4 regions of the Streptomyces sp. WZ-12 genome follow, and region 4 is predicted to be linked to each of the others. Evidence: riboswitches for the same ligand, from Rfam matches in the RefSeq annotation. Region 4 holds a riboswitch; each other region holds the start of a gene.
What was found. A riboswitch is a leader RNA that binds a small molecule or an ion and turns the genes downstream of it on or off. The one in region 4 is predicted to bind cobalamin.
Positions count from the first base shown of each region.

Region 1: it holds a riboswitch for cobalamin, as region 4 does, so the genes downstream of both, PV796_RS03640 (HoxN/HupN/NixA family nickel/cobalt transporter) here and PV796_RS38940 (CoA-acylating methylmalonate-semialdehyde dehydrogenase) in region 4, are expected to answer to the same signal.
Region 2: it holds a riboswitch for cobalamin, as region 4 does, so the genes downstream of both, cobN (cobaltochelatase subunit CobN) here and PV796_RS38940 (CoA-acylating methylmalonate-semialdehyde dehydrogenase) in region 4, are expected to answer to the same signal.
Region 3: it holds a riboswitch for cobalamin, as region 4 does, so the genes downstream of both, PV796_RS28915 (cobalamin biosynthesis protein) here and PV796_RS38940 (CoA-acylating methylmalonate-semialdehyde dehydrogenase) in region 4, are expected to answer to the same signal.

Region 1 covers NZ_CP118574.1:917,389-923,274, reverse strand. Annotated here, with positions in the region: gene PV796_RS03650 (LysR substrate-binding domain-containing protein) at 1-409, shown strand, start outside; gene PV796_RS03645 (collagenase) at 570-2,552, shown strand; cobalamin riboswitch at 2,854-3,047, shown strand; gene PV796_RS03640 (HoxN/HupN/NixA family nickel/cobalt transporter) at 3,081-4,253, shown strand; gene PV796_RS03635 (DUF3159 domain-containing protein) at 4,647-5,276, shown strand; gene PV796_RS03630 (cytochrome P450) at 5,273-5,886, shown strand, end outside.
Region 2 covers NZ_CP118574.1:4,746,284-4,752,169, reverse strand. Annotated here, with positions in the region: gene cobN (cobaltochelatase subunit CobN) at 1-1,672, opposite strand, end outside; cobalamin riboswitch at 1,707-1,856, opposite strand; gene cobG (precorrin-3B synthase) at 1,941-3,467, shown strand; gene PV796_RS20450 (precorrin-8X methylmutase) at 3,464-4,096, shown strand; gene PV796_RS20445 (precorrin-2 C(20)-methyltransferase) at 4,093-5,664, shown strand; gene PV796_RS20440 (cobalt-precorrin-6A reductase) at 5,679-5,886, opposite strand, start outside.
Region 3 covers NZ_CP118574.1:6,684,444-6,690,329, reverse strand. Annotated here, with positions in the region: gene PV796_RS28935 (class II aldolase/adducin family protein) at 1-375, opposite strand, end outside; gene PV796_RS28930 (GH25 family lysozyme) at 607-1,344, shown strand; gene PV796_RS28925 (inorganic phosphate transporter) at 1,483-2,745, shown strand; gene PV796_RS28920 (hypothetical protein) at 2,795-3,031, shown strand; cobalamin riboswitch at 3,364-3,496, shown strand; gene PV796_RS28915 (cobalamin biosynthesis protein) at 3,627-4,604, shown strand; gene PV796_RS28910 (cobyric acid synthase) at 4,601-5,886, shown strand, end outside.
Region 4 covers NZ_CP118574.1:8,861,098-8,866,983, reverse strand. Annotated here, with positions in the region: gene mmsB (3-hydroxyisobutyrate dehydrogenase) at 1-107, opposite strand, end outside; gene PV796_RS38950 (enoyl-CoA hydratase/isomerase family protein) at 104-1,183, opposite strand; gene PV796_RS38945 (acyl-CoA dehydrogenase family protein) at 1,180-2,328, opposite strand; gene PV796_RS38940 (CoA-acylating methylmalonate-semialdehyde dehydrogenase) at 2,334-3,857, opposite strand; cobalamin riboswitch at 4,073-4,246, opposite strand; gene PV796_RS38935 (ABC transporter ATP-binding protein) at 4,335-5,099, opposite strand; gene PV796_RS38930 (FecCD family ABC transporter permease) at 5,096-5,886, opposite strand, start outside.

The DNA.
Region 1 (5,886 bases), 7.9 Mb from region 4:
GGAGGTGGGGCTCGCGGAGCTGGCCGACAGTGCCTGGTTCGTGACGCCGGACGACGGGGCGGGCTGGCCCGGGGTGTTCTACGCGGCCTGCGAGTCGGCCGGGTTCGCCCCGGCCGCGGTGCACGAATTCCTCGGCGATCAGCTCCAGTTGCAGAGCATGATCGCGGAGAGTCTCGGGGTGGCGGTCGTGCAGGCGACGCTCCGGCCGATTCCCGGCGTCGTCGTCAAGCCACTGATCGGTACGCCGCTGTGGTGCCGCTATGTGTTGGCCTGGCGACGGGAGAGCCTGGCCGACGAGTGCGCCGACACCCTGGTCGGCGCGGCCTCCGCGGCGTACCGCGCGCTGATCGCACAGTCACCGCACCTGCGGAGCTGGGCGTCCCGGACCTGGAGCCTGGCCAGGCCGTAGGGGCGACGGACGGGCCCGGGGCGCCGTCCCACGGGCTGTTATGGCCAGGCGGTCCCGGGTGCTATGCCACGCGTCGTTGTCGGCGGGAGGAGTGTCTTGAGAAGGTGACGATCACGCCTCGGCCTCTTCCGGGGCGCCTGTCGTCCACGAAGGAGCAGGGATGCGCTCTCGCTTCACCTGGCCCAGATGTGTGATCGGCGGCCTGGCCGCCTGCGCGACGATCGCCGGTTTCACGGCGACGCCGGCGCTCGCCACGCCCTCGCCCACGACCGACTCCAAGTCCGTTGCGCAGCAGGGTACTTATCGCACCGTGCCGCACTTCCCCCCGTCCCCGAAAGCCCCCTCGCCCACCGGTCCGGCCCTTGGCTCCGGTGAACGTTCCGTGGTCCAGGGCCGGCCGGTCGGCTCCGCCCGGCTCCGCCCGCTCAGCGCGAAGAATCCCCCCACTTCTTCGACTTCGGCGGCGGAGCACAAGGGCGGCCATCGCCCCGCCCCGGCCTCGTGCAGCCCGGGCGACTTCGGCGGCCGCACCGGAGCCGACCTGGTCACCGCGGTCAAGGCCGCGACCACGGAGTGCGTCAACTCGCTCTTCTCGCTCACCGGCAAGGACGCGCACGACGTGTTCCGCGAGGAGCAGATGGTCACCCTCGCCAACGCCTTCAAGGACGGGGCGTCGTCGTACGCCGGCGACAACTCCACCAACGTGTGGCAAGTCGTGCTCTTCCTGCGCGCCGGCTACTACGTGCAGTACAACCACCCCTCCGACGTGGGCCCGTACGGCCAGAACCTGGCCGCGGCCACCCAGGGCGGGCTGGACGCCTTCTTCGCCAACTCCCACTCGGCGGACGTCTCTTCGGGGAACGGCGACGTGCTCGGTGAGGCCCTGGTCCTGTCCGACAGCGCCAACGAACAGGGCCGCTACCTGAGCGTCTACCAGCGGATGCTCAAGGGCTACAACAGCTCCTACGACGCCATCCCCAGCATGCTGGCGGCCGTCAACGACACCTACACCCCGCTCTGGCGCGGAAACTGGAACGAGGCGTACGTCAAGGCGGTGACGGCCGACCCGAGCATCGTCGACACGCTCAACTCCTTCGCGCTGGACCACCGCGACCTGCTGGGCACCGACAAGTCCTACCTGGACTCCAACGCCGGTATGAACGTGGGGCGTTACGTGGAACACCAGCCGCTCCAGGCCAAGGTCCGGCCGCTCATCAAGGGCCTGTTGGACGCCTCGAAGATCACCGGTCCGACGGCGTCCCTGTGGGTCACGGTCGCCAGCCAGGTCGACGCCTACGACAAGGCCGACTGCGCCTCCTACGGAGTGTGCGACCTGCCCGGCCAACTCACCAAGGCGGCACTCCCGATCACCCACCCCTGCGACCAGACGCACACCATCAAGGCGCAGGCCCTGACCGCCGCCGACCTCGACGCCGCCTGCACCAGTCTGCTGCGCCAGGACCCGTACTTCCACCAACTGGTGAGGGACAACGGCCCGATACCCGACCAACACGAGTCGACCGTCCAACTCGTCGTCTTCGGCAGCCGCAACGACTACCAGACCTACGCCGGGGCGATCTACGGCGTCGATACCAACAACGGCGGTATCACCCTGGTCGGCGACCCGACCAAAGCCGACAACCAGCCGATGTCGATCATGTACCAGAGGGACACCGACAACGGCTTCCCCGCCCGGATCTGGAACCTCAACCACGAGTACACCCACTACCTCGACGCCCGCGACGACATGAAGGGCGACTTCAACCAGCAGACCACGGTCCCGGACGTCTGGTGGATCGAGGGGCTCGCCGAGTACGTCTCGTACGGCTACCGGGGCGTCACCGACGACGAGGCGGTGCGCCAGGCCGGCCAACACGCCTACAAACTCAGCACGTTGTTCCAGACCACCTACGCCAACAGCAACGAGACCCGCACCTACCCGTGGGGCTACCTCGCGGTCCGCTACATGTTCGAGAAGCACCCGCAGGACGTCGCCACCATGCTGGGGCACTTCAGGACCGGCGACTACGCGGGCGGCTACGCCGTCTACAACCGCGACATCGGCACCCGTTACGACGCCGACTTCGACGCCTGGCTGACGGCCTGCGCGTCCGGCGGTTGCACCGCCAAACAGGCACGCTGACGATCGACGGCGACGCGCCCCGCTGACCGGGACCCGACCGCCCGTCGCGCCGTACCTCGTGACCGTCGCACCACCCTCCGCCCCCGCACCGGCCGCGCGCCGATGCGGGGGCGGAGGTGCGCGGGGCGCCAACGGCAGCCGGTTGGACCCCGGCAGGCGCAGGAGCGCCCTCGCATACACCGGCGTCCCAGCCGCCACGTCGCACAGCCGGCTCAAAAGTGCGCCCTCCCGTGCACACACGCGCCCCCTCTTTGCACGGATTGCGCAACTGCGCAAGATTGTCGAGGGGCGATTACCGGCCTACTGTTGCTGCCGCCGTGGTGCTCGGGAAGACCGGTGTGAGACCGGAGCGGCCCTCGCCACTGTGATCGGGAAGTCCTCGCGTCATCCCCGCCGGGAACGGCGGGTGCCACTGGGCAGCTCATTGCCCGGGAAGGCGGCCGCGCGGACATTGGACCCGTAAGCCAGGAGACCGGCCACGGCACCGCACAACGACCCATCCACGAGGTGCTGGAGAGGCTGCCTGATATGCCCCTGTTGCAAAATTCCCCCACGCCATCCACCACCGCATCCACCCTCCCGCAGCGCTGGCAGCGGCAGGACTGGATACGCACCGGTGTCCTGTTCGCGGTGATCGCCGCCATGCACCTGGTGGCCTTCGTCATCCTGGCCGCCATGGTGGCGCCGCACCACTACACCGTCGGCAAGCAGGTCTTCGGCGTCGGACTCGGCATCACCGCCTACACGTTGGGGATGCGGCACGCGTTCGACGCCGACCACATCGCCGCCATCGACAACACCACCCGCAAGCTGATGGCCGACGGCCAGCGCCCCGTCTCGGTGGGCTTCTGGTTCGCCATCGGCCACTCCACCATCGTGCTGGTCCTGGCGGGCCTGATCGCCGCCGGCGCGAAGGTCGCCGGTACCCTCGCGAACGACAACTCCGGTACCCGCGTCACCCTCGGTGCCATCAGCACCACCGTCTCCGGCGCCTTCCTCTACCTGATCGCCGCCCTCAACCTCGTCGCGCTGGCCGGGATTTACCGGGTATTCAAGGCCATGCGCGCCGGGCAGTTCGAGGAGCACGAGTTGGAGAAGCACCTCGCCAGCCGCGGCTTCATGAACCGCATCCTGGGCCGGCTGACCAGGTCCATCCGACGCCCCGGCCAGATGTATCCGGTCGGCGTGCTGTTCGGCCTCGGCTTCGACACCGCGACCGAGGTCACCCTGATGGTCATGGCCGGTTCCGGCGCCGCCGCAGGGCTGCCCTGGTACGCGATCCTCTGCCTGCCGCTGCTGTTCGCGGCCGGAATGAGCCTCTTCGACACGCTCGACGGCACCTTCATGAACTTCGCCTACCACTGGGCGTTCACCAACCCGGTGCGCAAGGTCTACTACAACCTCACCATCACCGGCCTGTCCATCGCCGTCGCCTTCCTCATCGGCACCATCGAGCTGGTCGGCGTGTTGCACGACAACCTCGGCTGGCGGGACGGGCTCACCGACTGGATCTCCTCCATCGACCTCAACAACGTCGGCTACCTCATCGTCGGACTGTTCGTCGTCGTCTGGGCCTGCGCCCTGACCTACTGGCGCCTGGCCAAGCTGGAACACCGCTGGGGCCAGAAGGCGGACGGGGCCGACAGGATCGGCGGAGCCGACGACCCGAACGAAGCCGCCCCGGCCAACGAGACCGGCTGACCGCCGGCGCGGCCCGCCTTGTCCCCGCCGGATCCTGTCCGGCGCCCGAGCCCGCACCCCCGGCCGCACGTCGCCGGCATCCCAACCCCTTCTACCAGTCGGCACGTTGACGACCATCGGAGCCCGTGACCGGGAAACGGTCACGGGCTCCGGCCTGTTCCGGGGCGCCCGGCGTGGCCTGCGTTCGCAGCAGACGCCGCCCGCGCCCTACTGCGTCCGCAGCAGATCAAGAGTCTGCGGACGGGCGACGACAGGCCGGACGTGACGCGGCACGGTGGTGACTGTCCGAGCGGCCGAACGACCGGCATCCGTTGAGGGGTTGAAACCACCGTGCACCCTGGAGAACACCGTGCGGACGCCGTCGGAACCGCCGTCCGGCGTCGGCTGCGGGGCGTGGCGATCGACATCGCCCCGGTCTTCGGATTCACCGTGAGCTTCGCCGTCACGCATCGGTTGGTGGTCGCGCTGGCACTGGCCGTGGCGGCCGCTGCCGGGATCTGCGCCTACCGGATCGCGCGTGCGGAATCCGTGCGGCGCGCGCTCGCCGCGCTCTGCCTGATCTGCGTCGGGGGTGTGCTCGCCGCCCGCACCGGCCAGGCAACGGACTTCTTCCTCCCCGGCCTGGTGCTGCACAGCGTGATGGCCTTGGTGACGCCGGCGCTGCTGCTGTGGGGTTGGCCGCCGATGGGCCTGATGGTCGGGCTGATCACGGGGGAGCGGACCCGATGGCGGCGCTGTGCGGTGCGTCGGCGGGCCTTCACCCGGGGCAACCTGGTGATGTACGCCGGCCACCTGGTGATGTTGGCGATCCAACTCCCGCTGTTCTTCACCGGCCAGACGATCGCGCTCGGCTCGGTCGACGCGTTCGGACCGGTCGTCCTCGCGCTCGGCGCGCTGGTGGGATGGCGCGTCTACCGGCGCTGCGTCGGATCGCACCGCTGCGGCACCCCCGACCCCCTGAGCGCCGAGCCGTTCCCCCACACCCCAACCTCCCACCCCGTGGAAAGGACCTCCCAGCCATGACCGCAACACGACCCGACGTGATGACCCAACCGACCGCGCGGACCTGCCCGTTCGACCCGCCGCCGGAGTACCGCACGCTGCGGGAACAGCGGCCCGTCGCGGAGGCGACCCTGCCCGACGGCATCGCCGGCTGGCTGGTCACCGGGTACGAGGAGGCGCGGGCGGTGCTGGCCGATCCGCGGATGAGCTCCCGGCGCCGTCGCCTGCGGACCGGGAGCGGGCCCGTGGACGACGCCGAGCTGCCGGTGCCCACGCCGGGGAACTTCCTGATGATGGACCCGCCGGAGCACACCCGGCTCCGCCGGCTGCTCACCGGCCAGTTCACCGTGCGGCGGATGCGGCAACTGACCCCCGCGGTGGAGAAGATCGTCGCCGAGCGGTTGGACGCGATGGCCGCCGCCGGGGGCCCGATCGACCTCGTGCAGGCCTTCGCGCTGCCCGTGCCCTCGTTGGTGATCTGCGAACTGCTCGGCGTGCCCTACGCCGACCGGGAGGACTTCCAGCGGGATTCCGCCACCCTCATCCGGCTCGACGCCAGTCTCGACGACGTCCAGCGGGCCCACCAGGCACTGACCGGCTTCCTCGGCCGACTCGTGCGCGCCAAGCGGGC
Region 2 (5,886 bases), 4.1 Mb from region 4:
GGAACGGGTAGATCAGCGGCAGGTCGCCGAGGGCCGCGTCCGGGCCGCAGGCGGCGGACAGGCCGGCGTTCTTGCCGGGCAGCCACTCCAGGTTGCCGTGCTTGCCGAGGTGGACCATGGCGTCGGCACCGAAGCCACCGTCGGCGGCGGGCGTGGCGATCCAGCGGTAGGCCGCCAAGTAGTGGTGGGAGGGCGGGAGATCGGGGTCGTGGTAGATCGCGATCGGGTTCTCGCCGAAGCCGCGCGGCGGCTGGATGAGGATCAGCAGGTTGCCGCGGCGCAGGGCGGCCAGCACGATGTCGCCCTCGGGGTTCCGGCTGCGGTCGACGAACATCTCGCCGGGCGGCGGGCCCCAGTGCTCCTCCACGGAGTCGCGGAGCTCCCGCGGCAGCGTGGCGTACCAGCGGCGGTAGTCGGCGGCCGGTATCCGGACCGGGTTGCGGGCCAACTGCTCCTCGGTCAGCCACTCCTGGTCGTGGCCGCCGGCCTCGATGAGGGCGTAGATCAACTCGTCGCCGTCGCCGGACGCCAGGCCGGGCACCGGCTCGGTGCCGAAGTCGTAGCCCTCGGCCCGGAGGCGGCGCAGCAGCTCGACGGCGCTGGCCGGGGTGTCCAGGCCGACCGCGTTGCCGATCCGGGAGTGCTTGGTGGGGTACGCCGACAGCACCAGCGCCAGCCGCTTCTCGGCGGCCGGGATGTGCCGCAACCGGGCGTGCCGGACGGCGATCCCGGCGACCCGGGCGGCCCGTTCGGGGTCGGCGACGTAGACCGGGAGGCCGTCCTCGTCGATCTCCTTGAACGAGAACGGCACGGTGATCAGCCGCCCGTCGAACTCGGGCACGGCGATCTGCGAGGCGGCGTCGAGCGGCGAGAGCCCCTCGTCGTTCGCCTCCCAGTCGGCCCGCGACCCGGTCAGGCAGAGCGCCTGGAGGATCGGCACGTCCAGGCCGGCCAGCGCGCCGGCGTCCCAGGACTCGTCGTCGCCGCCCGCGGACGCCTCGGCGGGCTTGGTGCCGCCGGCCGCCAGGACGGTGGTGACGATGGCGTCGGCCGCGCGCAGCTCCTCGATCAACTCCGGCTCGGGGGCGCGCAACGAGGCGACGAAGAGCGGCATCGGGCGGCTGCCGGCCCGCTCGATCCGGTCGCAGAGGTCGTGGACGAAGCGGGTGTTGCCGCTCATGTGGTGGGCGCGGTAGTAGAGCACGGCCACCGTCGGGCCGGTCGCCTCCGAGGCGGGGCGCTCCAGCGGGCCCCAGGACGGCGCGGCCGCGGGCGGCTCGAAGCCGTGGCCGGTGAGCAGCACGGTGTCGCTGAGGAACCGGGCCAGTTGGTCGAGGTTGGCCGGGCCGCCGTGCGCGAGGTAGGCGTGCGCCTCGGCCGCGATGCCGACCGGGACCGTGGACGCCGCCATCAACTGGGCGTCGGGGGCCTGTTCGCCGGTGAGGACGACGACCGGGCGGTGCTGGTCCGCGGCCAGCAGCACGTCCAGGCCGTCCTCCCAGGCGCGGATGCCGCCGAGCAGGCGGACCACGACGAGGTCGGTGCCCTCCAGGAGCCCGGGGAGCTCGGCGACGTCGAGGCGGGCGGGGTTGGCGAGCCGGAACGGCACGGGACCCGTGGCCGCGCGGGCGCTGAGCAGATCGGTGTCGGAGGTCGACAACAGCAGGATCACGGCGCAGCCCTTCCTCGGGGATTCCACGCCCCGGGTGGTCGTATGGACGGCGGGAGTTCCTGGCTCACCCGGCGGTGGCCGGGTTCACAGTGGCGGGACCGCGCCGGATTCTCACCGGGCTTCCTCCCTTGGCGCCGTCGCTGGCGTCCGGCGGGTCAGCCGACCCGCCGACCTGCATAGTAAGGGCTGCGGCCGAGCCGCGGGAGCCCGCCTGGAGGGGCCGCCCGTACGCCCCCCTCACCCCGGTTCCGGGATCCGACGCGTAGGTATGCTCGCCGCCATGCCGCCCTCCCCCTCTCGACGCCCCGACCGGGCCGGACCGCCCGTACGGGACCGCGGTGACGCCTGCCCGGGAGCGCTGCGACTGCATCCCGCCGCCGACGGCGAACTGGCCCGAGTCCGGCTGCCCGCAGGGGACTTGACGGCATCCCAGGCCCGCGCGCTGGCGGACGCCGCGGAACTCCTCGGCGACGGCCACCTCTCGCTCACCTCCCGCGGCAACGTCGAACTCCGCGGCCTGCCCGACGACTGCGGCGGCCGCCTGGCCGCCCTCCTCACCGACGCCGGGCTGCTGCCGTCGGTCCGTCATGAGCGGATCCGCAACGTGCTGGCCTCGCCGCTGGCCGGGCTGGACCACCACACCCCCTCCGACGTGCGGTGGTGGGCCCGGAGCCTGGATGCGCTGCTGTGCGCGAGCGAGCCGGCGACGGCCCTTTCGGGCCGTTTCCTGTTCGTCCTCGACGACGGGCGGGGCGATGTGGCGGGGCTCGGCGGCGATGTGACCTTGCTCGCAGAATCCGGCCGACGGGCCCCGGCGGGCACCGCGTTCGCCCCGGGGGCGGCGTCCGGGCACGGGGCGCTGCTCCGCGTCGGCGAGGACCCGGCGGCGCTGCGGATCGCGGCGGACGACGTCCCGCGGGCGGCGCTGATCGCCGCCGAGACCTTCCTGGCCGCCGCGGCCGAGAGCGACAGCGGCGCCTGGCGGGTCCGCGAACTCCCCGCCGCGCGCCCGCTCACCGTCCACGACGTGCGGGGTGCGCTGCGGGCCGCGGGCATCACCGCCGAGCCCGCCGCCCACGCGGCGGCGACCGGCCCGCGGCCGGCGGTGCCGTACGCCGATGCCGCCGTCCCCGGCCCGGTCGAGGGCCCGGGCGGCCGCCGCGCGCTGGTGGTCCTGGCGCCGCTCGGCCGGCTGACCGCGGGCCAGTGGCGGCTGTTGGCCGAGGTCGCCGCGGCGGACGGCTCCGGCGCGCTGCGCCTCACGCCCTGGCGCGGCATCGTCGTCCCCGGCCTGCCGGCGAGCGCGGCGGACCGACGGCTGGGCGAGTTCGCCGCCGCCGGTCTGGTCACCGACCCGGCCTCGCCGTGGCGCGGGGTCACCGCCTGCACCGGCCTCCCCGGCTGCGCCAAGTCCCTGACGGACGTGCGGAGCGATGCGTCGGCCGCCCTCGCCACGGGCCGGCCCGTCCCGGCGGGCGACTCCGCCCCGCCCGTCGGCCCGCCCGTCCACTGGTCGGGCTGCGCACGGCGCTGCGGTCATCCGCACGGCGCCTGGATCGACGTCCTGGCGACGCCCGACGGATACCGCACCACCGCCGTGCGCTCCAACTCCACGGCCCCGGCGGATGTTTCACGTGAAACGCCCCGACCGAGCGCCGTTTCACGTGAAACACCACAAGGTCCGGCTTCTTGCGTACGGGCCGAACCGGCCCCTGGCACACGGGACTTGGCACCCCCCGCCGACGCCCCACACCCCTCTTCCACCCCTCAACCCACGACCCCGAGGCTCAAGTGACCGCGTTCGACTACGAAAAGGACGGGGCGGCCATCTACCGCCAGTCCTTCGCCACCATCCGCGCCGAGGCGGACCTGTCCGAACTGCCCGCCGATGTCAGCCGGGTCACGGTCCGCATGATCCACGCCTGCGGCATGGTCGATCTCGTCCGCGACCTGGCCTTCACCCCGGGCGTCGTGGCCAGTGCCCGGGCCGCGCTGCGCGCCGGTGCGCCGATCCTGTGCGACGCCACCATGGTGGCCAGCGGCGTGACCCGCAAGCGACTGCCCGCGGACAACGAGGTGCTGTGCACCCTCGGCGATCCGGCCGTTCCGGAGCTGGCCGCCCGGATGGGCACCACCCGCAGCGCCGCCGCGCTCGAACTGTGGCGGGACCGGCTGGAGGGCGCCGTGGTCGCCTTCGGCAACGCCCCCACCGCCCTCTTCCGGTTCCTCGAAATGATCGAGGAGGGGGCGCCGCGCCCCGCCGCCGTCCTCGGCATCCCGGTCGGCTTCATCGGCGCGGCCGAGTCCAAGGACGCGCTGATCGGCCACCCGTCGAAGCTGGAGCACATCGTGGTGCGCGGGCGGCGCGGCGGCAGCGCCATGGCCGCGGCGGCGCTCAACGCCCTGGCGAGCGAGGAGGAGTGAGCGTGCGCGAGCAGCAGTCCCCCAGCGGTGCGCCGGACCAGCCGGCCGCACACTCCCCGCGGCACTCCACCGGACGCCTCTACGGCGTCGGCCTCGGCCCCGGCGACCCGTCCCTGATGACCGTGCGGGCGGTGGAGGTCATCGCCGAGGCCGATGTGGTGGCGTACCACAGCGCCCGGCACGGCCGTTCCATCGCGCGCTCCATCGCCGCCCCGCACCTCCGCCCGGACCACATCGAGGAGGCCCTGGTCTACCCGGTCACCACCGAGTCGACCGACCACCCCGGCGGCTACCGCGGCGCCCTGGACGAGTTCTACGAGGCGGCGGCGGCGCGGCTCGCGGCCCATCTCGACGCCGGCCGCACGGTCGCGGTGCTCTCCGAGGGCGACCCGCTCTTCTACGGCTCGTACCAGCACATGCACAAGCGGCTGGCGCACCGCTACCCCACCGAGGTCGTGCCCGGCGTCACCTCCATCAACGCCGCCGCGGCCCGGCTGGGCACCCCCCTCACCGAGGCCGACGAGGTGCTGACCGTCCTCCCCGGCACGCTGTCCGAGGAAGAGCTGACGGCCCGTCTGAGCGCCACCGACTCCGCGGTGGTGATGAAGCTGGGCCGCACCTTCCCCACCGTCCGCCGCGCCCTGGAGCGCTCCGGCCGGATGCCGGAGGCCCGCTACGTCGAGCGCGCCACGATGGCCGGGGAGCGCACCGGCGCGCTGTCCGACATAGACGCCGACAGCGTTCCGTACTTCTCCGTCGCGGTCGTCCCCAGCCGCATCGCCACCGCGGCCGAGGAGCCGGAGCCGGCCGCCGCGGACGCCGGCGAGGTGGTCGTGGTCGGCACCGGGCCGGCCGGTCCGCGCTGGCTCACCCCGGAATCCCGCGGCGCCCTGGCCGCCGCCGACGACCTCGTCGGCTACGCCACGTACCTGGACCGCGTCCCGGTACGCCCGGGCCAGCGCCGGCACGCCACCGACAACAAGGTCGAGTCCGAGCGCGCCGAGTTCGCCCTGGACCTGGCCCGCCGGGGCCGCCGGGTCGCGGTGGTCTCCGGCGGCGACCCGGGCATCTTCGCGATGGCCACCGCGGTCCTCGAAGTGGCGTCCCAGGAGCCCTACCGCTCCGTCCCGGTGCGGGTGCTGCCCGGTGTCACGGCCGCCAACGCCGCCGCCGCCCGCGCCGGCGCCCCCTTGGGCCACGACTACGCGGTGATCTCGCTCTCCGACCGGCTCAAGCCCTGGGAGGTGATCGCCGAACGGCTGCGCGCGGCGGCCGCCGCCGACCTCGCACTGGCCCTCTACAACCCCGGTTCCCGCAGCCGCACTTGGCAGGTGGCCAAGGCCCGGGACGTCCTGCTGGAGCACCGCGCGCCGGACACCCCGGTCATGCTCGCCCGCGACATCGGCGGCCCCGAGGAGTCGCTGCGCACCGTCCCGCTCACCGACCTCGATCCCGCCCAGGTCGACATGCGCACGATCCTGCTGGTCGGCTCGTCACAGACCCAGCGAGTGCGGCGCGACGACGGTACGGAGGCGGTCTGGACGCCGCGACGGTACCCGGAGCGCTGACCGCTCACGGGGCGTCAGCCGAGCAGCGCCCGCACCCACTCCACCGCCGCGGCCGGTTCCGCGGCCACCGGCACGCCCTCCGGAACCGGTGGCCGCTGGACGACCACCACCGGCACCCCGGCCTCCCGGGCGGCGGCCAGCTTGGGTGCGGTCGCCGCGGCGCCGCTGTCCTTCGTCACCAGGACGTCGATGCGGTGGCGGCGCAGCAACTCCCGTTCCCCG
Region 3 (5,886 bases), 2.2 Mb from region 4:
TCCGCCGAGGGCGGCCGTCATGTAGTGGATGGGCGGGAGTTCGGTGACGAGGGTGGAGACGGCGGTGGCGTGCGGGGCGTGGGTGTGCACGACCGCGGTGGCGGTGGTGTCGCGGTAGACGGCCAGGTGGAGCGGGAGTTCGCTGGTCGGGCGGAGCCTGCCGACGATCTGGCGGCCTTCGAGGTCGACCCCGGTGACGTCGCCGGGGCCGAGCCGGTCGTAGGGGACGCCGCTGGGCGTGACGAGGATCAGGTCCTTGACGCGGACCGAGACGTTGCCTGAGGTGCCGACGACGAGGCCGTCGGCGGCGGTCCGGCGGGCGGTGGCGACGAGCTCGCTCCAGGCGGCGGCGAGGTGGTCCGGGCGGTCCTTCATGGTGTCCTCCGGGGCGGCACTGCGGGACGTGCGGAAACGCGCGGAGGCAGTGCATCACACCGTACGAGCAGGCCGGGGCACGATAAGCCACCGCGTCAGGCGCTCGGTACCCGCCATATGGGGATACCCGCTCTCCTGGGAGGGATTGGCCGGGGATTGACCACCTTGCGTTGATCATCCCTTAGCGTCGAGTGAACTGCACCCCTCACATGTCATCACCCAGGGGGACCCATGACTTGTGACCGCTCCACCCCCCGGACCACGCTGGCGACCGCGATAGCCGTGGCGTCACTGGCCGGCACCGCACTCGCCGACCACCCCGCGTGGGCCGCCGCGGACGGCCGGCCGCTGGGGCACGACGTCTCCTCGTACCAGAAGCGCATCGACTGGCGGGCGGCCCGCGCGAAGGGCGCGCGGTTCGTCTACGTCAAGGCCACCGAGTCGGACGGCTACCGCAACCCCTCGTTCTCCGCGCAGTACAGCGGCTCCCGGGCGGCCGGACTCCTGCACGGCGCCTACCACTTCGCGGTGCCCAGCGCCTCGTCGGGCACCCGGCAGGCCCGCTTCTTCCTGCGCCACGGCGGCCACGGGAAACGGGACGGCTGGACGCTGCCGCCGGCCCTCGACATCGAGCACAACCCCTACGACGGCAAGCAGCCGTGCTTCGGGCTGAGCAGCGCGGCATTGGTGCGCTGGATACGGGCGTTCAGCGACGAGGTGCGGCGCGGCACCGGGCGACGGCCGGTGATCTACACCACCGCCCGCTGGTGGGACCGCTGCACGGGCCGCAGCCGGGCCTTCGGCGGTGACCATCCGCTGTGGCTGGCGGACTATTCGGGCGCGGCGCGGACGCCCGCCGGCTGGTCGTCCCCGAGCATCCTGCAGTACGCCGCACGCGGGCCGCTGCCGGGCGATCAGGACCGCTGGAACGGCACCCTGGCCCAACTCAAGAAATTTGCCGACAGGTGAGACGGAAGTGACGGCAGGGGCGCCTCCGCGTGAACACTGCGGGGGTGTCACCGCGGCGCCCGGCCGAGTTCACTTTCCGTTCACTCACCGTCCGTACGGTCCCGAGGACACTGACCATCGAACGGATTGCCTGGGTGAATGGAACACATCACGCTTCTCATCGGGATCGTGATCGTCACGGCCTTGGTGTTCGACTTTACGAACGGCTTCCACGACACGGCCAACGCAATGGCCACCACCATCTCCACCGGGGCCCTGCGACCCAAGATCGCGGTGGGGATGTCGGCGGTACTCAACCTCGTCGGCGCGTTCCTGTCGGTTGAGGTCGCCAAGACCATCTCCGGCGGCATCATCGACGAGAGCGCCGGCATCAGACCGGAAGTGATCTTCGCCGGCCTGGTCGGCGCCATCGTCTGGAACCTCGTCACCTGGCTCGCCGGCCTCCCCTCCAGCTCCTCGCACGCCCTCTTCGGTGGTCTGATCGGCGCGACCCTGGTGTCCGTCGGCACCGGCGGGGTGCACGGCGGGGCCGTCGTGATGAAGGTCCTGATCCCGGCGGTGGCCGCGCCGTTCGTCGCCGGGCTCGCCTCGATGGCGGCGACCCGGCTCACCTACCGGCTGGCCCGCGGCCGCGACGAGGCCGACACCGCCAAGGGCTACCGTGCCGGGCAGATCGCCTCGGCGGCCCTGGTCTCGCTGGCCCACGGCACCAACGACGCGCAGAAGACGATGGGCGTGATCACCCTCGCGCTGATCACCGGCGGGGTCGTCGCCCCGCACTCCGACCCGCCGATGTGGGTGATCGCCTCCGCCGGCCTGGCCATCGCGCTCGGCACCTACCTGGGCGGCTGGCGGATCATCCGCACCATGGGCAAGGGCATCACCGACATCCAGCCGCCGCAGGGCTTCGCCGCCCAGACCGGCGCCGCGGCCACCATCCTGGCCTCCTCCCACCTCGGCTTCGCGCTCTCCACCACCCAGGTCTGCTCCGGCGCCGTGATGGGCTCCGGGCTCGGTCGCAAGGGCGGCGTGGTGCGCTGGTCCACGGCCGGCCGGATGGTCGTGGCCTGGGGCCTGACCCTGCCGGCCGCCGGCCTGGTCTCCGCGGGGGCCGCGGTCCTCGCCGACCAGGGCACCTGGGGCATCACGACGGTGGCCGTCCTGGCGCTGGCGATCTGCGGCGGCATCTGGGCCGCCTCCCGACGCAAGCCGATCGACCACACCAACGTCAACGAGGGCCCGGCGGTGGAGCCGGCGGGCGTCGTCACCACCGCGCTCCAGACCGTCTCGCCGCCCCCGGCGGGCACGGTCGTCCCGGCGGCCGTCGAGGCGGACGCGGTCGCCGTGCCCGCCCAGCGGGACGCCGCCGCCCCCACCCAGCCCGCGACGGCCTCCTCCTGACGGCCGGCCGCTGCGACCGAACTGACCCAAGGAACCTAAGGACTTCGCAATGCACATCGACTGGGCAGCTCTCGGCCAGGTCTTCGGCGTCACGCTCGTGGTGACGGTGGGAATCGTGGGCCTGTTCACCGTCGGCATCGTGGGCACCTCCCGCAAGCCGGCCGCGCCCGGCGACGCGGCGGCCGCCACGGCACCGGGCGCGGGGGCGCGCGCCGGGGCGCTGGCGGCGTTCGCGCTCTGCGCGCTGGCGGTGGCGTACGGGATCTATCTGATCGTCGCCGCCTGACGGTTGGCCGGCCGCGGGCCGGCAGCAGTGGACGGGGCGCCCGGAGGGCGCGGCACCAGCCGCGGCCGCCGGGCGCCCCGTTGGCGTGCGATGCGGGCGACCACCGGGCTGTCGCGCCGCCGGTCGTCGCGAAGGCCCGTTCCGCAGGCCGGAGTTCGGGGCGGGCGGCGCGCGGGTGCGCGGGACGGGCGCGGTGGGATGGCGGGCGGGCGCCGGCGGCGGCCCTGTGGTCTTGGACACAGGGCGGGCGGTGGGGCTGCGTCGCAGGTCAAGGGCGAGTTGACGGGCGTGGCGGGGCGTGGTGGACTGCCGGGGCCAATCGGCGACAGCAGAGGAAGTCCGGTGCGAATCCGGCGCGGTCCCGCCACTGTCACCGGGGAGCGCTCCTCCAACGAGGGCCACGGCCCGTACGCCACGTACGGGCGGGAAGGCCGGGGGACGCGCCGATCCGGGAGCCAGGAGACTCTGGTCGCCGTCGCGTCGAGCCAGGGCGAGGACCCTGAGTGAGGACATACCACCATGCCCGGCTGCCCATCGAGAGCCTCATCGCCCGCTGCCGCAGGGCCCGTTCGGTGTCTGACGGCGGCCTGATCCGGTGCGCGGCGAACACGCGGCATACGCGTGCGGCGCGGCCCTCGGCTTCCTCGGTGATCTGATCGCGGCGGATCCGCGGCGCGGTCATCCGGTGGCCGCGTTCGGCCGGGCCGCGGGCGCCCTCGAACGTCGGCTGTGGCGCGACCACCGTGGTCACGGCGCGGCCCACGCCGTGGTGTGCGCGGGCGGCGCGGCCGCCGGCGCCGCGCTGTTGGAACGCGCCGTGCGCCACCACCCGGGCGCCCGGGCCGCGTTGACCGCGGCCGCGGTGTGGGCGGTGCTGGGCGGCACCTCGTTGGGCCGGGAGGCGCGCGCCGTGGGCGGCGCGCTGGACGTCGGCGATCTGGACGTGGCGCGGGAGCGGTTGCCGCATCTGTGCGGGCGCGACCCGCAGGCGTTGGACGGGCCGCAGCTGGCCCGTGCGGTGGTGGAGTCGGTCGCCGAGAACACCTCCGACGCGGTGGTGGGCGCCCTGGTGTGGGGCGCGCTGGGCGGGGTGCCCGGACTGGTGGCGTTCCGGGCGGTGAACACCCTGGACGCGATGGTGGGTCACAAGTCGCCGCGCTATTGGCGGTTCGGCTGGGCCGCGGCCCGGCTCGACGACGTCGCCGGCTGGCCCGGCTCCCGGCTGACCGCGGCGCTGACGGTCCTCGCCGGGCCGGACCGGCGCGGTGCGCTGCGGGCCTGGCGGGCGGACGGCGGGGCCCATCCGAGCCCCAACGCGGGCCCGGTGGAAGCCTCGTTCGCCGGTGCGCTGGGCATCCGGCTGGGCGGCACGCTGGCGTACGGCGGGCGGGTGGAGCACCGGCCGGTGCTCAACGGCGGGGCGCGGCCCCCGGAGGTCTCCGACGTGGAGCGGGCGGTGCGGCTCTCCCGGCGGGTGAGCGCGCTGGCGCTGGGCGTGACGGTGGCGGGACGGTTGGCGGCGGGTGCCGTGCGGCGCCGCCGGGTGAACGGGAACGGGAGGCTGTCCCGGTGAACGGGCGCGAGAAGACGGCCGGTGGGCTGCTGGTGGCCGGGACGACGTCCGACGCCGGCAAGAGCGTGGTGACGGCCGGCATCTGCCGCTGGTTGGCGCGGCGGGGCGTCAAGGTGGCGCCGTTCAAGGCGCAGAACATGTCGCTGAACTCGTTCGTGACCCGGGAGGGCGCGGAGATCGGCCGGGCGCAGGCGATGCAGGCGGCCGCGGCCCGGGTGGAGCCGACCGCGCTGATGAACCCGGTGCTGCTCAAGCCGGGCAGCGACCGCAGCAGCCAGGTGGTGCTGTTGGGGAAGCCGGTGGGCGAGTTGAGCGCGCGTGGCTACCACGACGGGCGGCAGGAGCAGTTGCTCGGGACCGTGACCGACTGCCTGGCAGAGCTGCGGCGCACCCATGACGCGGTGATCTGCGAGGGCGCTGGCAGCCCCGCCGAGATCAATCTGCGCCGCACCGACCTGGTCAACATGGGCCTGGCCCGGGCGGCGCGCATCCCGGTCGTGGTGGTCGGCGACATCGACCGCGGCGGGGTCTTCGCGTCGTTCTTCGGGACCACCGCGCTGCTGTCGGAGGAGGACCAGTCGCTGGTCGCCGGCTATCTCGTCAACAAGTTCCGCGGCGATGTGACGCTGTTGGAGCCGGGGTTGGAGATGCTGCGCGGCCTCACCGGGCGGGAGACCTACGGCGTGCTGCCGTTCGCCCACGGGCTCGGCATCGACGAGGAGGACGGCCTGCGCGTCTCGCTGCGCGGGGCCGTGCGGGAGTCGGTGGTGGCGCCGCCGGCGGGCGAGGACATCCTGCGGGTCGCGGTCTGCGCGGTGCCGCTGATGTCCAACTTCACCGACGTGGACGCGCTGGCCGCCGAACCGGGCGTGGTGGTGCGGTTCGTGGACCGGCCGGAGGAGCTCGTCGACGCGGACCTGGTGGTGCTGCCGGGGACCCGCGGCACGGTCCGGGCGCTGGCGTGGCTGCGCGAGCGCGGGCTGGCCGACGCGGTGGCCCGGCGGGCCGCCGAGGGCCGGCCGGTGCTGGGCGTCTGCGGCGGCTACCAGATGCTCGGCGAGCGCATCGAGGACGACGTCGAGTCGCGGGCCGGGGCGGTCGAGGGGCTGGGGCTGCTGCCGGTCCGGGTCCGCTTCGCGGTGGAGAAGACCCTCGCGCGGCCGTCCGGCGTGGCGCTGGGCGAGCCGGTGGAGGGCTACGAGATCCACCACGGCGTGGCCCAGGTCTCCGGCGGGGACGCGGCGTTCCTCTCCGACGGCCGGGGAAACGACCTGGACGGCTG
Region 4 (5,886 bases):
GTGGCCACCTTGTCGTAGCCGCGCACGCGGTGGCCGGCCGCGGCGAGGTTGGCGGCCATCGGCGCGCCCATGTTGCCCAGTCCGATGAAGGCGAGGGTCACGGTCACCAGGGGACCTCCTGTGTCGGGCCGGGTTGGGTGAGTCCCAGCTCGTCGGCGCCCAGGGGGGCGAAGAAGCGCGCGATGTGCGCGTCGGTGACGTCGGCGAGGGCGGGCGGGGACCAGCGCGGGTTGCGGTCCTTGTCGACGATCTGGGCGCGGATGCCCTCGACCAGGTCGGGGGCGGTGAGGGAGGCGCAGGAGACGCGGTATTCCTGGTCGAGTACCGCTTCGAGGGATCCCAGGTGCCGGGCCCGGCGGAGCGCGGTGAGGGTGACCTTGAGGGAGGTGGGTGACTTGGTGAGCAGCGTCTCGGCCGCTTCCTTGGCCGCCGGGTCGCCGTGGGAGGAGAGCCGGTCGATGATCTCCTCGACGGTGTCGGCGGTGTAGCAGGCGTCGATCCACGGCCGTTGGTCGGCGAGTTGGCCGGACGGGGCCGGGCGGACGTGGCGCTCCAGGACCGCGTGGACGGGGCGCTCGGCGAGGTCGTCGCCGAGTGCCGGGAGGGCCTCGGAAGGAACGTAGTGGTCGGCGAGTCCGCACAAGAGGGCGTCGGCCGCACCGATCTGAGCGCCCGTCAGCGCGAGGTGGAGGCCGAGCGATCCGGGTGCGAGGGCGAGGAGGTAGGTGCCGCCGACGTCGGGGATGAAGCCGATGCCGGTCTCGGGCATGGCGATCCGGGAGCGTTCGGTGACGATGCGGACGCTGCCGTGGGCGGAGACGCCGACGCCGCCGCCCATGACGATGCCGTCCATGAGGGCGACATAGGGCTTGCGGTAGCGGGCGATGCGGGCGTTGAGCCGGTACTCGTCGGCCCAGAAGGCGGCGGATGCGGTGCCGTCGCCGTCGCGTGCGTCGTCGTGGACGGCGCGGATGTCGCCGCCCGCGCACAGGCCCCGCTCCCCCGCGCCGGTCAGTACGACGGTCTCGATGCTGGGGTCGTTCTCCCAGGCGGTGAGGGCCCCGTCGATGCGGCGGACCATGGGGTGGGTGAGGGCGTTGAGGGCACGGGGGCGGTTGAGGGTCAGATAGCCGGCCCGGCCGCGGGTCTCCAGCAGGACGGGCTGGTCGTCGGCGCCGGTCACTGGAACGCCTCCGTCAGGCCGCGGGCCACGATGACGCGCATGATCTCGTTGGTTCCTTCCAGGATCTGGTGGACGCGCAGGTCGCGCACGATCTTCTCGATGCCGTATTCGGCCAGGTATCCGTAGCCGCCGTGGAGTTGCAGGGCGCGGTCGGCGACGGAGTAGCCGGTGTCGGTGGCGAAGCGCTTGGCCATCGCGCAGAGTTGGGGTGCCTGGGGGTCGCCCCGGTCGAGTGCCTGGGCGGCCTGGTGGACCAGGGCCCGGGCGGCGGCGAGTTCGGTGGCCATGTCGGCGAGGCGGAAGCGCAGTGCCTGGGCGTCCAGCAGGCGGGTGCCGAACGCCTCGCGGTCGGCGAGGTGGGCCAGGCTGCGGTCCAGCGCGCTGCGGGCGCCGCCGAGGGAGCAGGCGGCGATGCCGAGGCGGCCGCCGTTGAGGGCGTTCATGGCGATCCGGAAGCCCTGGCCCTCGCCGCCGAGCAGCCGGTCGGCGGGGATGCGGACGCCGTCGAGGATGACTTGGCGGGTGGGTTGGGCGTTCCAGCCCATCTTGCGCTCGTTGGCGCCGAAGGAGACGCCGGCGTCGTCCTTGTCGACGAGGAAGGCGGAGATGCCGCGCGGGCCTTCGTCGCCGGTGCGGGCCATGACGACGTAGAGCTGGGCGGCGCCGGCACCGGAGATGAACTGCTTGACGCCGGTCAGGACGTAGTCGTCGCCGTCGCGGACGGCGCGGGTGCGCAGGGCCGCGGCGTCGGAGCCGGCGCCCGGTTCGGTCAGGCAGTAGCTGGCGAGGTCGTCCATCGCGCACAGCCGGGGCAGCCAGCGTTCGCGCTGGTCGGGGCTGCCGTAGTGGTCGATCATCCAGCCGACCATGTTGTGGATGGAGAGGTAGCCGGCGATGGCGGGGCAGCCGGAGGCGAGGGTTTCGAAGATCAGGACGCCGTCGGCGCGGGCGAGGCCGCTGCCGCCGGACTCCTCGCGCACGTAGACGCCGCCGAGTCCCAGGCCGGCGGCCTTGCGGAGCACGTCGAGGGGGAAGTGCTTGTCGCGGTCCCAGTCCAGGGCGTGCGGGGTGAGGTGGTCCTGGGTGAAGTCCAAGGTGGTTTCGACCAGGGCCAGTTGGTCCTCGGTGAGGTAGGTCGTGGTCACCGTGCTCACCTCATGACCGGGATCGTGAAGCTGGCGCCCTCCCTGACGCCGGCGGGCCAGCGGGAGGTGACGGTCTTGGTGCGGGTGTAGAAGCGGATGGCGTCCGGGCCGTGTTGGTTGAGGTCGCCGAAGCCCGAGCGCTTCCAGCCGCCGAAGGTGTAGTAGGAGACCGGGACCGGGATGGGGACGTTGACGCCGACCATGCCGGTGTTGACGCGTCGGGTGAAGTCGCGGGCGGTGTCGCCGTCGCGGGTGAAGAGGGCGACACCGTTGCCGTAGGGGTGTTCGCTGGGCAGGCGCAGCGCCTCTTCGTAGTCGGCGGCGCGCACGACGGACAGGACGGGGCCGAAGATCTCCTCCTGGTAGATCCGCATGTCCGGGGTGACGCGGTCGAAGAGCGAGGGGCCGGCGAAGAAGCCGCCCTCGTGGCCGGGGAGGGTGAAGTCCCGCCCGTCGACGACGAGTTCGGCGCCCTCTTCGACGCCGAGGTCGACGTAGGAGCGCACCCGGTCGACGGCGTCCCGGCCGACCAGCGGCCCGAAGTCGGCGTCCGGGTCGTCGCTGCGGCCGACGCGGAGTTGGGCGATGCGTTCCGTCAGTCGTGCGACCAGGGCGTCGGCAGTGTCCGCGCCGACGGGTACGGCGACCGAGACGGCCATGCAGCGTTCGCCGGCGGAGCCGTAGCCGGCGCCGATGAGGGCGTCCACGGCCTGGTCGAGGTCGGCGTCGGGCATGACGATCAGGTGGTTCTTGGCGCCGCCGAAGCACTGGGCGCGCTTGCCGTGGGCGGCGGCGGTGGCGTAGACGTGGGCGGCGATCGGGGTGGAGCCGACGAAGCCGAGCGCCCCGACGCGGGGGTCGGTCAGCAGGGTGTCGACGGTTTCCTTGCCGCCGTTGACGACGTTGAGCACACCGGGCGGCAGGCCCGCTTCCAGGAACAGTTCGGCGATCCGGTGCGGGACCGAGGGGGCGCGCTCGGAGGGCTTGAGGATGAAGGCGTTTCCGCAGGCCAGGGCGGGGGCGGCCTGCCAAAGGGGGATCATCGCGGGGAAGTTGAAGGGGGTGATCCCGGCGGCCACGCCGATCGGCGAGCGCAGCGAGTGCACGTCGATGCCGGTGCCGGCGTTGTCGCTGAACTCGCCCTTGAGCAGGTGCGGGATGCCGGCTGCGAACTCCACGACGTCCAGGCCGCGTTGGAGGTCGCCGTGGGCGTCGGGGATGGTCTTGCCGTGCTCGGAGGAGAGCAGGCGGGCCAGGGAGTCCTTGTCGCGCTCGGCGAGTTGGAGGAAGCGCAGGAGGACCCGGGCCCGGCGTTGGGGGTTCCACTCGCCCCAGGCGCGTTGGGCCTCGGTCGCGTCGGCGATGACGGCCTCGGTCTCGCCGCGGGTGGCCAGCGGGACGCGTGCCTGGACCTCGCCGGTGTTGGGGTCGTAGACGTCGCCGTGGGCGCCCGAGGTTCCCGGGGTGGGCTTGCCGCCGATGAAGTGGGTGAGTTCGCGGGCGGGTTGGGGAGTGTGTGCACGGACCATGGTTGCCTGCTCTCGTCAGGTGGGATCCGGGGATGGCGCGCCGGGCCGCGCCGCGCGCGGTGGCGGGCGGGCCGTGGGGACGCGGGATCGCGCAAGGCGGAAGGACCGCTCAGGCGGCGGGGGCCGCGGAGGCGGTCCTCCCCGCCCGTCCGGGCGGTTGACCAGGCTCGCGGGTACGCACCGGTGCCATGCGTGTCTGCTCCATCCTCGTGGACAACACGGAACGCCCCACGGCCGGTATCCTGACTTCCGGATCGGCGCGCGCCGCCCGCCTTCCCGACCTCTTACACGTCAGTGGCGTACTGCTCGACGGCGTGCTCCCCGGTAACAGTGGCGGGACCGTGCCGGATTCGCACCGGCTTCCCTGCACCGTGGGCCTCGCTCTCGAATATATAGTTGGACGTCCTAGTAAATCTACCCCTGACCGCACACCGGCCCCCTGCCTGGCCGCGGGCAGGGGGCCGGGGCGGGCGCCCGTCAGGGCAGCACGACGATGTTCGGCTTGCCCTTCACCGGGTGCATGCTGACCTCCGTCCGCACGCCGTAGACCTCGGCGATCAACTCCTCGGTCAGTACGGCCTCCGGGGCGCCGTCGGCGAGCAGTCGGCCCTGGTCGAGGACGCAGACGCGGTCGCAGAAGGCCGCGGCGAGGTTGAGGTCGTGGACCGCAATGACGGCCGTGACGCCGAGCGCCCGGACCAGTCGCAGGGCGTCGAGTTGGTGGCGCAGGTCCAGGTGGTTGGTCGGCTCGTCGAGCACCATGACCGACGGTTGTTGGGCCAATGCCCGGGCGATCAGCACCCGTTGCTTCTCGCCGCCGGAGAGCCGGTCGAAGCGCCGGTCGGCCAGTTCGGCCACGCCCAGCGATGCCAGCGCGGAGCCGACGGCCTCGGTGTCGTTCCGGCCGTCCGCCTGGAACGCCCGGCGGTAGGGGGCGCGCCCCATCGCCACCACGTCCCGGGCGGTCAGGCCGAAGTCGGCGGGCATCTCCTGGAGCACCGCGGCGAGCGTGCGGGCGACTTGGCGGGCCGGCAGGTGTCGGATGTCCGTGCCGTCGAGCAGGACGCGGCCGGAGCTCGGCCGCAGGGCCCGGTAACAGGTGCGCAGCAGGGTGGACTTGCCGGCCCCGTTCGGACCGACCAGCCCGACCACTTCGCCCGGTCCGGCCCGTAGCGAGACGGCGTCGACCAGGGTGCGACCGGCCACCTCGACGGTCACCGACTCGATGCGCAGTTCGCTCACGCCAGCCCCTTTCGGTACATCAGCCACAGGAAGGTGGGACCGCCGGCCAGGGCGGTGACGATGCCGACGGGGATCTCCTCGGGGCTGATCACCGTGCGGGCGAGCAGGTCCGCACCGATCAGGAAGACCGCTCCGAGCAGCGCGGCGACGGGCAGGGCGCGGCGGTGGTTGGCGCCGACCAACAGCCGGGTGATGTGCGGCATCATCAGGCCGACGAAGCCGATCGCTCCGCTGACCGCCACCATGACCCCGGTCAGCAGGGCGCACAGGACGAAGAGCAGGGCCCGGAAGCGCCCGACGTCCAGCCCCAGTGCGGCGGCGGCCTCGTCACCGGCCAGCAGCACGTTCAGGTGCCTGGCGGTGCCCAACAGGGCGACGGTGCCGAGCAGTACGGCGGCGGCCGGCAGCCACAGGGCGTCCCAGCCGGTGCCGCCCAGTCCGCCGAGCATCCACTGGAGCGCCGACTGGGCCTTCTGCGCCTGGTCGGAGGTGACGATCAGGAAGCTGGCGACGGCCGACAGGACCTGTCCGGTGGCGACCCCGGCGAGGATCAGTCGGACCGTGGTCATCCGACCGCCGGCCCGCGCCAGGGCGTAGACGATCAGCAGGGCCGCCAGTCCGCCCAGGAACGCGGCGGCGGAGACCGAGTAGTGCCCGAAGACCGTGACGCCGCAGACCACCACCAGGACGGCACCGACGCCGGCGCCTGAGGAGATGCCCAACAGGCCGGGATCGGCAAGCGGGTTGCGGACCAGTGCCTGGAGCGCCATGCCGCAGACCGACAGTC